DNA from 3 places in the Methylovorus sp. MP688 genome. Region 1 is predicted to be linked to each of the others. Evidence: predicted binding sites of a transcription regulator. Region 1 holds the regulator's gene; each other region holds the start of a gene.
The links. Region 1 encodes sigma-54, which starts transcription at its own class of promoters, with help from an activator protein. Its sites were predicted from a motif close to TGGCACNNTTCCTGCT; they were not measured.

Region 1 (4,199 bases):
GGCGATAAGCTGGTGGTGCGCGAGGACAAAGAAGGCTTTCAGCACAGCACGACCTACGGTAATCCGCAGACGCCCTCCACCTTCAAGCAAAAAATGGAAGGTAAAAACGAATATATGGAAGGCAGCGGTCAACGTATCGAGTACGATGGACGTATGGACAAGGTACAGCTCTACACCAAGGCCTGGGTTAAAAAAGGCGATGACATCGTGCATGGTGACTACATCATGTATGACGCCAATGCCGAATATGCCGAGGTGATTGGCGGTGGCAGCCAGGCAGCAACGCCTGCCACACCGACCGGGCGTGTACGTGCCGTCATTCAGCCCAAGAAAAAACCGGCTGGCACCGATGGCGCGACGGCCAATTAACCTGCCATGCTGACAATCCGTCAGTCTGGCGTGCAACACGATATACCTGAGTAAACATGAGCCAATTAATCGTAGAAGGTCTGCGCAAGAAATATAAATCCCGCACGGTGGTGCAGGATATTTCGCTGCAACTCAATAGCGGCGAAGTGGTGGGCTTGCTGGGCCCTAACGGTGCAGGCAAGACCACCAGCTTTTACATGATGGTGGGGCTGGTGGCCCTGGATGATGGCCGCATTCTGCTGGATGGCAAGGATCTGAGCCGTCTGCCCATACACCGTCGTGCGCGCCTGGGCCTCGCCTATCTGCCGCAGGAGCCCTCGATTTTCCGCAAGATGACGGTGGCCGAAAACATCATGGCGATTCTGGAGTTGCAGAAACTGGCGCCGGAACAGATGGAAAACCAGCTGGAATCGCTGCTGCAGGAACTGCATATCACGCATATCCGCAACAGCATGGCGGTCAGCCTGTCCGGCGGTGAGCGCCGTCGCGTTGAAATCGCCCGCTGCCTGGCCACCAACCCCAGCTTCATTCTGCTGGATGAGCCATTTGCCGGCATCGACCCCATCGCCGTGCTGGACATTCAGAAGATCATCCGCTTTTTGACCGAACGCAATATCGGCGTGCTGATCACCGACCACAACGTGCGGGAAACATTAGGTATTTGCGACCGCGCCTATATCGTCAATGAAGGACGCGTCTTCGCGGCAGGCAAGCCCAGCGAAATTATTCACAACGATAGCGTAAGAGAAGTGTATCTTGGTAAGGACTTCCGCCTCTAAGCACACATTTGGCGGCCCCCACGTATGAAGCAAAGCTTACAACTCAAATTTTCGCAACACCTGGCGCTGACTCCGCAACTGCAGCAGTCCATCCGTTTGTTGCAGCTATCCACGCAGGAGCTCAATCAGGAGCTGGAAACCCTACTGCAGGCGAATCCATTGCTGGAACGCGCTGACAAGATCGAAGAACCGCTGGAAATCCCCGACAACTTCATTGCGGCGCCAGTAGCCCCTGAGCCCAGCGTGGCCGCCACACCGGAGGAAGCTCCCCGCCAGGATGAATTTGGTGGCGATGACTATTTTGAATTCGGCAGCAGCAGCGGCAGCAACCGCTGGGAAGACAGCAGCTCCGGCAATGACGATGACAATGATTTCAGCTACCAGGAAGCGGTCAGCCTCAGCCTGCGCGATCATCTGCTAGGTCAGCTCAAACTGTTGCCACTGTCCGAGCGCGACCAGACCTTGTCCATGCTGCTGGTCGATACCATTACCGACGACGGTTATCTGGAGCAGTCGCTGGAAGAGCTGGCCGAGATGCTGCCACCGGAGCTCGAAATCGACATGCTGGAGTTGCAGACGGCGCTCAAGCATATCCAGAACCTGGACCCACCCGGCATAGGCGCGCGCAATCTGGCAGAATGCCTATCCTTGCAATTGCGCGCCTTGCCACCAGATACGCCTTATGTGGATCTCGCCATCAAGGTTGCCGAAACGCACTTGCCCCTGCTGGCAGCCCGCGATTACGCAAAACTGAAAAAATTGCTGGCCTGCGACGATGATGTATTGCGCGAAGTGCAACAGCTGGTGCTGCAACTCAATCCCCGCCCAGGTGGTGAATTCAGCAAAATCACGTCTGATCATTACATTCAGCATGAAATCGTGGTCAAGAAAATCAAAGGTGTCTGGCTGGCCCATCTGAACGACGAAGTCGTGCCCAAGCTGCGCATCAACCAGCTGTATGCCGGCATCCTCAAGCGCAACCGCGAAAGCTCGAGCCAATACCTGATGAGCCAGATGCAGGAAGCCAAGTGGATGATCAAGAACATCCAGCAGCGCTTCTCCACCATCCTGCGCGTTTCTCAGGCGATTGTGGATCGCCAGCGCAATTTCTTTGAGCACGGCGAGGTCGCCATGCGCCCCCTGGTGCTGCGCGAGATTGCCGATGAGCTGGGCCTGCACGAATCCACGGTGTCACGCGTTACCACGCGCAAGTACATGCTCACCCCACGCGGAGTTTACGAGCTTAAATATTTCTTTGGCAGCCATGTGGCTACCGAATCCGGGGGCGCTTGTTCCGCCACTGCCATACGCGCCCTGATCAAACAAATGGTCAGCGAAGAGAACCCGAAAAAGCCGCTGTCGGATAACCAGATCACGGATATCCTGGGTAAACAGGGCATCGTGGTTGCTCGTCGCACCATTGCCAAATACCGCGAGTCTTTGCAGATACCCGCGGCCAACCAGCGCAGATCGCTTTGATCTGCGTTTTACCTGAAGGAGTAAATCATGAACCTGCATCTCACCGGACACCATCTCGACGTTACCCCAGCCCTGCGCGAATATGTGCAGAGCAAGCTTGAGCGCGTGAGTAACCACTTCGACCATGTGATTGACGTCAAAGTCACCATGAGCGTAGAGAAGCTGGCGCAGAAAGTGGAGGCCACCATTCATGTGCCGGGTCACGATATCCATGCCGAAAGCAGCGGTGAAAACATGTACGGCGCGATTGACGCGCTGGCTGACAAGCTGGATCGCCAGGTTCTGAAGCACAAGGAAAAAGTAAGCGACCATCACAAGGCCAACGGTGCCCTCAAGCACCAGGCGGCTGCGGAATAAAGGTCTAACCGGGGACAAGGCAAAGGCGTGTTGTCTTACATATCGCCAGTCGCCTTGTCCCTGCCGAACATAAGGTAATCATATGGCTACCATCAGTGTTGCACAGCTTTACCGGGATATGCGCCGCAATCTCAAGCTCACCTGGGTTTCCGGGCTGAATGGCGGCGAAAACCTGCTCACCAGTGAAACGGTGACCAAGCCCTCGCTGGCACTGATCGGGCATCTGAATTTTGTACACCCCAACCGCGTGCAGGTGTTGGGCTGTGCTGAGATGGATTACTTGCGCAGCCTGCCCAAGCCAGAGCTCAAGAAAGCCATCCACAATCTGTTTTCCACCGACCTGGCCGCCGTTGTCGTCGCCAATGGTGAAAAACCACCCGCCGAGCTGAATGCAGCCTCGGATGATTTTCAAACCCCCTTGTTTACCTCACCCATGCGCAGCCCGGGGCTGATGGATGTCCTGAGCCATTATCTGGCGCAAGCCGTCGCCGAATCCGAGAGCTCCCATGGTGTTTTCATTGAAGTGCAGGGCTTTGGCATCCTGATCAAGGGCAACCCGGCCATTGGTAAAAGCGAGCTCGCGCTGGAACTGATTTCGCGCGGACATCGTCTGGTGGCGGATGATATTGTCGATTTCTACCGGATTGCGCCGGACCGGCTTGAAGGGCGCTGCCCCCCTATCCTGCAGGACTTCCTTGAAGTGCGTGGCCTCGGCATCCTCAACATCCGTGCCCTGTTTGGTGACAATGCCGTCAAGCCCACCAAACCGCTCGATCTCATCATTCAGCTTGAGATGGCCGATACTCTGGCGCCGCAACTGCTGGACAGGCTCAAGATCAAATCGCATCACGAAAAAATCCTGGGCGTAAAAATCCCCAAAGTCATGATTCCCGTGGCGGCCGGCCGCAATATTGCGGTGCTGGTCGAAGTCGCCGTGCGCAACCACATGCTGTTGCTGCGCGGCATTAACGGCACCAAGCAGTTCATGCAGCGCCAGCATCGCGAGATGAGCAAAGCCATGAAGCGCCAGCAGCAAGTGGAGAGCTAGCGTGGCCACCAGCAATATGCGTCTCATCATTGTCACTGGCCTTTCCGGCTCAGGCAAAAGCATTGTGTTGCGCGCTCTGGAAGACGCTGGTTTTTATTGCATAGACAATCTGCCCGCCACCTTGCTGCCGCAGATTTCCGAGCATCTGGCACCTGCCACCCAGCAGC
Region 2 (4,199 bases), 990 kb from region 1:
TAGAAATATGGAAAACACATCAGCAGTAAAAGCACTCGCCGCATTGGCTCAGGAATCACGCCTGGGGATATTTCGTCTGCTGGTTCAGGCCGGGCCCGAGGGGTTGGCGGCTGGCAAGATCAGCGAGCTGGCTTCTATCCCGCCTTCATCGTTGTCGTTCCACCTCAAGGAGCTGGCGCATGCCGAGCTGGTGAGCGCGAAGACAGAGGGGCGCTTTGTGATTTACTCGGCCAACTTTACCCGCATGAATGATCTCTTGGCATTCCTCACTGAAAACTGTTGCGGCGGAACCGCCTGCATCTCTCTCGATTGCGCAAGCAAAGGAGCTTAACCATGAAACGCATGCATATCCATATCGCAGTGGACGACCTTGACGCCAATATCCAGTTTTATTCGGCGCTGTTCAACGCGGCCCCGGCGGTGCTCAAGCCCGATTACGCCAAGTGGATGCTGGATGATCCCCGCATCAACTTTGCCATCTCCATGCGCAACGCGCCCGCTGGCCTCAATCACCTGGGCATACAAGTCGAAAGCGAAGGCGAGCTGGCGGAGATGCACACTCGCCTGCAGGCGATAGAGCAGCAGACAGCAGCGCAGTTAAAGCCTGAGCTGGGCGCGGCCTGTTGTTATGCCAAGTCCGACAAATACTGGGTTACCGATCCCCAGGGAGTGCCATGGGAAACTTACCATACGCTGGAGGCCATCCCCGTGTTTGGCGCGTCGTCGGCGGAACCCGCCACGCAGGGCGAATGCTGTGTGCCGATCACCATGATAGGCAAAGCAACAAAACCGGTAGGCGCCAAACCCGGCTGTTGCTGATTATCTGGATGGCACGAAGATGAGCGAGAACATGGTTAAGGTACTGATTTTATGCACGGGGAACTCCGCCCGCAGCATCATGGCGGAGGCCTTGTTTAATATACTGGGGCAGGGGCGTTTCAAGGCTTACAGCGCAGGCAGCCATCCCAATGGCAAGGTGAATCCGTATGCCATCGAGCAAGTCGCGGCGATAGGCTATGACACCAGCGCCTTGCGCAGCAAGAGCTGGGATGAGTTTGCCGAGGCGGATGCGCCGCAAATGGACTTCATCATTACCGTATGTGACAACGCCGCAGGCGAGCTTTGCCCGGTATGGCCCGGTAAGCCCATCGCAGCCCACTGGGAATTCGAAGACCCCGCGGCCGTGCAGGGCACGGATGCTGAAAAGCGCGCCGCGTTTAAGCGCATTTTTCAGCAGATAGAAAACTGCGTTGCCCAGCTGGTGGCGTTACCCCTGAGCCAGCTGGCCCCCGATGCCATTCGTCAGCACATGCAAGCGATAGGGCAAAAACAACAGGAGCAGACCTCGTGAACATATTCGAGCGCTATCTCTCGCTATGGGTAGGCTTGTGCATTGTGGTCGGCGTCATGCTGGGGCAATGGCTGCCCGCGTGGTTTGAAGTCGCTGCTGGCCTGGAGTGGGCGGGAATCAACCTGCTGGTGGGCCTGCTGATCTGGGTCATGATCATTCCCATGCTTATGAAAGTGGATTTTCGTTCCTTGAGCGAAGTGAAATCACACTGGAAGGGCATCTCCGTCACGATTTTCATCAACTGGGCGATCAAGCCTTTTTCCATGGCGTTACTGGCCTGGCTGTTCATCCATCAGGTGTTTGCCTCGTATTTGCCCGCAGAGCAGCTTGACAGTTATGTCGCCGGACTGATTTTGCTGGCCGCCGCACCCTGTACCGCCATGGTGTTTGTCTGGAGCCGACTGGTGAATGGCAATCCGCTGTTTACACTCTCGCAGGTGGCGCTTAATGACAGCATCATGGTGATTGCCTTTGCGCCTATTGTGGCGCTATTGCTGGGGCTATCGTCCATCCATGTGCCGTGGACTACCCTCATGGTGTCGGTGCTGTTTTACATCGTGATCCCCGTGATCATCGCCCAGGGCTGGCGCAAACACCTGCTGCAGCAAGGCACGCCCCGCCTCAATGCCGTGCTGGAGAAAACCGGGCCATGGTCCATGCTGGCCTTGCTGCTTATGCTGGTGCTGCTGTTTGCCTTTCAGGGGCAGGCGATCATGACGCAGCCCTTGGTGATCCTGTTGCTCGCGGTGCCGATTCTGGTGCAGGTCTTCTTCAATTTTGGGCTGGCTTACTGGCTGAATCGGCAAGTGGGCGAGGTGCATGCGATTGCCGGACCTTCTTCCCTCATTGGCGCCAGCAATTTTTTCGAGCTGGCCGTGGCCACCGCCATTAGCCTGTTCGGCTTTCATTCCGGTGCGGCGCTGGCTACTGTGGTTGGTGTGCTGATCGAGGTGCCCGTCATGCTGCTTATCGTGCAACTGGTGAATCGCAGTCAGCATTGGTATGAGGCAAAGCGTTGATGCTCCATTTTCAAGCGCGATATCGCGGCCGGAAGCAATATCCTTAAGCCAAAATCCTCTTAATGCACACAAAACGTGCAATGCACTTATAAATGCACTTCAATAGTGCAAAATCTAAAATGCCCCAAAACTGAAATCCTGAAGAAACAATAACTTGCTGTATTGGCTTGAATTTTGCTCTTTTGAGCCAAACAAAAATTTCACAGGAGAGTAAGTAATGGAGACAGTGCAGTCAGCAAATGATGTAGTTTTTATGTTGCTCGGGGCGATTATGGTGCTTGCCATGCATGCCGGGTTTGCCTTTCTGGAGGTAGGCACGGTGCGCAGCAAAAACCAGGTGAATGCGCTGGTCAAGATCATGGTGGATTTTTCAGTATCCACCATTGCCTATTTTTTCATCGGCTATGGCATTGCCTATGGCGTGGATTTTATGCACGGCGCCGATGTGCTGTCCGCCAAGAACGGCTATGAGCTGGTCAAGTTCTTCTTCCTGCTGACCTTTGCCGCCGCCATTCCCGCCATTATCTCGGGCGGCATCGCCGAGCGTGCCAAATTCAATCCGCAAATCGCCGCGACATTTGCACTGGTCGGGCTGGTGTATCCCTTCTTTGAAGGCATCGCCTGGAACGGCCATTACGGTATTCAGGCCTGGCTCACCCAGCAGTTCGGCTTTGCCTTCCATGACTTTGCCGGATCAGTGGTAGTACATGCCATGGGCGGCTGGATCGCCCTCGGCGCCGTCATCATGCTAGGCGCCCGCCACGGCCGCTACAGCAAAGATGGCCGTCTGCATGCATTTCCACCATCCAATATCCCATTCCTGGCATTGGGTGCATGGATACTCACCGTCGGCTGGTTTGGCTTCAACGTCATGTCCGCCCAAACCCTTAATGCCGTCAGCGGCCTGGTCGCGCTGAACTCCCTCATGGCACTGGTCGGTGGCACCATCGCCGCCGTCATCCTCGGCCGCAACGACCCCGGCTTTGTACACAACGGCCCGCTGGCTGGCCTGGTCGCCGTGTGCGCAGGCTCAGACGTCATGCATCCCCTGGGCGCCCTTGTTACCGGTGGCGTTGCTGGTGTGTTGTTCGTCTGGACCTTCACCTTGGTGCAAAACCGCTGGAAAATCGACGACGTCCTCGGCGTATGGCCACTGCATGGCCTGTGCGGCGCCTGGGGTGGTATCGCCGCTGGCATCTTCGGCTCACATGCTTTGGGTGGCATGGGCGGCGTCAACATCGTTTCGCAGTTAATCGGCACGGCGCTGGGTGTCGTGATCGCCTTGGCGGGCGGATTGGTGGTCTATGGCGTGCTGAAGGCGGTGGTCGGCATCCGTTTGACGCAGGAGGAGGAGTACATGGGCGCTGATCTAAGTATTCATAAAATCCCTGCGACTTCGCAGCTTAGTGCGTTGGGAGATGATTGAACCCGGATTAAAAAATTTAACTGAATCAATTTTAATACGCCCGATTAGTCGGGCGTTTTTATTCGGTTTGATGGTCTTTACAACTATTTACCCAAGTTAACATACTTTGATTCAGACCCCTTTAACCTTTTGCTCCACGCGGCGTCTTACTTTGCGTGACACTTAATACTGAGTGAGTTAAAGGAGCGAGACATGAAAATCAATAAACACATTATTTTGCCAGGACTGTTGCTGGTGGGTTCACTTGCGGCATTTGGTACGGCGCTGAGTTATGCCGGTGACGATGAGGCTTGTGCCGGTCCGCATGGCAAACATGCGCATGCCGGTGGCCCTGGCGCTGAGGATGGCGGGTTTCATCGCGGTTTGCGTGGGCTGGACCTGACGGCGGATCAGAAGGCGCAGA
Region 3 (4,199 bases), 1.3 Mb from region 1:
CTTGCACGCCCCGAGGTTTTTATGACGGCATGAAATGATCAACCGCGGATGGGATGCACTTTCCAGATGTTGTTGGCGTATTCGCCTATGGTACGGTCACTGGAGAATTTGCCTACGCGGGCGACATTCAGAATGGCGCGGCGCGTCCACTCCTCCTGATCCTCATACAGCCGGCCCACGGCATCCTGCGCATCAATATAGCTCTGGTAATCCGCCAGCAGCAGGTAGTTGTCGCCTTTGTGCAGCAGAGTGTCAAAAATCGGCTGATAGCGGTCTGGCTCATCCACCGAGAAGAAACCGCCGGCAATCATATCCAGCACCTGGCGCAGCTCTTCATTGCCATGGTAATAATCCCAGGGGTTGTAACCACGCGCCTTGAGCTCGGCGACTTCCGGCGTGGTGAGGCCGAAGATGAAGATATTCTCATCACCCACCTCTTCCTTGATTTCAACATTGGCGCCATCCAGGGTACCGATGGTCAGAGCGCCATTCAGGGCCATTTTCATGTTACCTGTGCCCGAGGCCTCGGTACCTGCGGTGGAAATCTGCTCGGAAAGATCACTGCCTGGGAACAGCAATTCGGCAGCGGAAACTTCGTAGTTGGGATAGAACACCACCTTGAGTTTATCGCCCACTGCCGGGTCATCATTGACGATGGCGGCGACATCGTTGATCAAGCGAATAATCAGCTTGGCCATCCAGTAGCCCGGCGCAGCCTTGCCCCCAAAAATCACCGTGCGCGGCGTAATGCTCTCGGCCTTGCCACTGCGGATGCGGTTGTACAAGGTGATGACATGCAGCATGTTGAGCAGCTGACGCTTGTATTCGTGTATGCGCTTGATCTGCACATCGAACAGGCTATTGGGGTTGAGGCTGATGCCCGTGAGCTTGGTGATGCGGGCTGCGAGGCGGATCTTGTTCTGTAGCTTGATCTCGCGGAATGCCTGACGGAAATCGGCATCTTCGGCCAGCGGCACAATGCCCTGCAACTTGCTCAGGTCTTTGTGGAAGCCCTCGCCTATCACCTTGGCAAGCAAGGCGGTGAGCCCAGGGTTGCACTGGTTAAGCCAGCGGCGCGGGGTAATGCCATTGGTGATGTTGATGAATTTGCCGGGATAAATCCGGTTGAAATCGGCAAACAAGGTGGTTTTGAGCAGCTCACTATGCAGCGCGGCAACCCCATTGACCGTGTGACTGCCGATCACAGCCAGGTGCGCCATGCGCACGCGGCGTCCGTGGGTTTCATCAATGATGGATACGCGGCTCAGCAGATCGGTATCGCCGGGGAAGCGGTGATTCACCATCTGCAGGAATTCGTGATTGATCTTGTAAATGATGCCCAAGTGGCGCGGCAACAGACGGCCGAACAGATCAACCGACCAGGTCTCCAGCGCTTCCGGCATCAGCGTGTGGTTGGTGTAGGCAAAAATCTTGACCACCAGCTTCCACGCATGGCTCCACTCCAGCCGGTGTACATCGACCAGCTGATACATCATTTCGGCCACGGCAATCGCCGGATGGGTGTCGTTCAGCTGAATCGCCACCTTTTCCGGCAGCATGTTCCAGTCGTGATGATTGGCAAGGAAACGGCGCAGGATGTCCTGAATCGAGGCAGAGACAAAGAAATACTGCTGTTTGAGGCGTAGCTCCTTGCCTGAGACCGAGGTGTCGTTGGGATAAAGCACCTTGGAGATATTCTCGGTGGCATTGCGCTCTTCCACGGCTTTTTCGTAATTGCCATCGTTGAAATGCATGAGGTCAAACTCACGCGTAGCCTTGGCCGACCACAAACGCAGGTTGTTCACGGTTTCCGTGCCATAGCCGGGAATCGGCACATCATAGGCCATGGCGACAACAGCCTCGGAATCCACCCAGTGATATTCAATGCCCTGCTCGGTGGGGAACTCCACCACATGCCCGAAGAAGCGCACGATATAGGTACTCTCGGGGCGCTGGAATTCCCAGATATTGCCGTAGCGCAGCCAGTTGTCCGGATTTTCGATCTGCTGACCATGGCTGATGGACTGGCGGAACATGCCGTATTCATAGCGAATACCATAGCCTGTGCCGGGAATATCCATGCTGGCCATGGAATCAAGGAAACAGGCCGCCAGACGCCCCAGGCCGCCATTGCCCAGCGCAGCGTCGGTTTCCATCTCCACTACCTGCTCCATATCGCGCCCTAGCGCGTGCAGGCCTTCGCTCACTTCCGGTGCTATGCCCAGATTTAGGGCAGCATTGGACAACATGCGCCCAATCAGGAACTCCAGCGAGAGGTAATACACGCGCTTGGGGTCACGCTCCTGATAAGCCTCGGAGGTCTTGACCCAGCGTTCCACCACATGGTCGCGAACGGTATAGGCGGTCGTGGCATACCAGTCACGAGGCGTTGCCGTTGCACTGGTTTTAAATGCCGAAAATATCAGGTGGTTCTGTAAAGCCTGTGCTATCGGGGTTTTTTCAGTAGTAACGGTGGGAGTGAACTCGGAGGGCTGGGACGCATTTGAACTTATCATGGCGGTTAGATTCCTGTCATATATCTGGAGATTCAGTACAGGCTAACGGCCCACCGTGATCTGGAGATGACATTCCCAGGCAGGAAAATCCACTCAAAATACCAGCAGGCGCGCAGCGCACAGTGACGACTTGTCATCTAGTCTAGCAAAAAACAAGCCCGTTTAATGTGCGAATGTGGACCACCCAAAAGCAAAACCCCGTCAAGAGACGGGGTTTTGTTGATGCAACAGACAGCAGACAGAGCTTAGTTTGTAGCAGGTTCGCTAACAAACCCCAGCTTTTGCACGCCTGCATTCTTGGCATCGGCCATCACCTTGGCGATGACTTCGTAGCGGGTTTCTTTGTCGGCGCGCAGATTGATATCAGGCTGCGGCTCTTTCTTGGAAGCCTGCTCCAGCTTGAGCACCAGTTCGCCTTCCACCAGCGGGGTATCGTTCCAGTAAATCTGCCCGGCGTTATCAATCGAGATGGTGAATGACTCGGGTTTTTCTGGAAGAGGCTGGCTGCTGGCTTGCGGCAAGTCAATGCGCACAGCGTGGGTAAGCAAAGGCGCGGTGATGATGAAGATCACCAGCAGCACCAGCATCACATCCACCAGCGGCGTGGTGTTAATCTCGGCCATCGGCGCAGAATGGCTGCCCGAGCCAAAACCGTTGCCTGAACCTATCATGCTGTCACCTCTTTAAGGTGACTTTGGGGCTTTAGTGCGCTTTCTCCTGGCGTATTGCCATGAGTCAGCGGAGCACCCGTGGTCAGCAGCACATGCAGATCGTTGGCAAAGCTGTCCAGTTGCGCCATCAGCACGCGGTTGCTGCGCACCAGGGCGTTGTAAGCCAGCACTGCAGGAATCGCCACGGCCAGACCAAATGCCGTCATGATCAGCGCTTCACCTACCGGGCCTGCCACCTTATCCAGTGTCGCCTGACCGCTCATGCTGATGCTGGCCAGCGCGTGGTAAATACCCCATACGGTACCAAACAGACCAACGAAGGGTGACACGCTGCCGACCGATGCCAGGATGGTCAAGCCGTTTTCCAGCCGCGCACCTTCATCGCTGATAACGCGACGCATGCTGCGTGCGACAAATTCGTCCTGATTGCAGGCATCCGCCAGACGCTTGGAAGCGTGACGCTGATGATGTTCTGCGGCTTCGACTGCCTGATTGGCAAGGCGCGACATCGGGGTGGAGACACCGTTTTCACGGATAGCCACTTCCAGCGAGCTGGCATCCCAGAAACGCTGGCTGTAATTGCGCGACGCTGCACGCAGGCGCAGGGACTGGATGCCTTTCACGATAATCAGGTACCAGCTGGCGACGGACATGACCAGCAGACAGAGTGCAACGGTGATGGAAACCACGCCGCCATCGGTAATAAAGGCCAGACTATTAAACTCGTAACCGCTTTGCATGCAATATTCCTTCTTGTTTTAACTAAATAATAATGGTGCTTTTGACAATATTCTGACTAGTCGTGCAGCGAATAGCTCATCGGCACAATGGCGTACACACTTACCGCCTTGCCATTCTTGCGATACGGCGTGAAGCGGGCTGCCTTCAGCCACTCTACCGCCGCATTGTCCAGTCGTTCAAATCCGGAGCGTTCCAGCAGCTGAATGTCTTCCGGCATGCCAGTGGCTGAAATACGCACCTTCATCTTGACCTTACCCTCCTCTTTCAAACG

Region 2: a site for sigma-54 is predicted at 2,534-2,549, ahead of MPQ_RS05955 (ammonium transporter). Genes of this name have one in related genera too.
Region 3: a site for sigma-54 is predicted at 2,661-2,676, ahead of MPQ_RS08660 (glycogen/starch/alpha-glucan phosphorylase). Genes of this name have one in related genera too.

Annotation. Positions count from the first base shown of each region.
Region 1 is NC_014733.1:227,003-231,201, reverse strand. It holds gene lptA (lipopolysaccharide transport periplasmic protein LptA) at 1-369, shown strand, start outside; gene lptB (LPS export ABC transporter ATP-binding protein) at 426-1,148, shown strand; gene MPQ_RS01055 (RNA polymerase factor sigma-54) at 1,173-2,627, shown strand; gene hpf (ribosome hibernation-promoting factor, HPF/YfiA family) at 2,655-2,984, shown strand; gene hprK (HPr(Ser) kinase/phosphatase) at 3,067-4,032, shown strand; gene rapZ (RNase adapter RapZ) at 4,049-4,199, shown strand, end outside.
Region 2 is NC_014733.1:1,217,296-1,221,494, forward strand. It holds gene MPQ_RS05935 (helix-turn-helix transcriptional regulator) at 8-331, shown strand; gene MPQ_RS05940 (ArsI/CadI family heavy metal resistance metalloenzyme) at 334-819, shown strand; gene MPQ_RS05945 (arsenate reductase ArsC) at 839-1,351, shown strand; gene arsB (ACR3 family arsenite efflux transporter) at 1,348-2,370, shown strand; gene MPQ_RS05955 (ammonium transporter) at 2,588-3,796, shown strand; gene MPQ_RS05960 (Spy/CpxP family protein refolding chaperone) at 3,989-4,199, shown strand, end outside.
Region 3 is NC_014733.1:1,826,478-1,830,676, forward strand. It holds gene MPQ_RS08660 (glycogen/starch/alpha-glucan phosphorylase) at 39-2,516, opposite strand; gene MPQ_RS08665 (biopolymer transporter ExbD) at 2,762-3,187, opposite strand; gene MPQ_RS08670 (MotA/TolQ/ExbB proton channel family protein) at 3,184-3,927, opposite strand; gene MPQ_RS08675 (energy transducer TonB) at 3,984-4,199, opposite strand, start outside.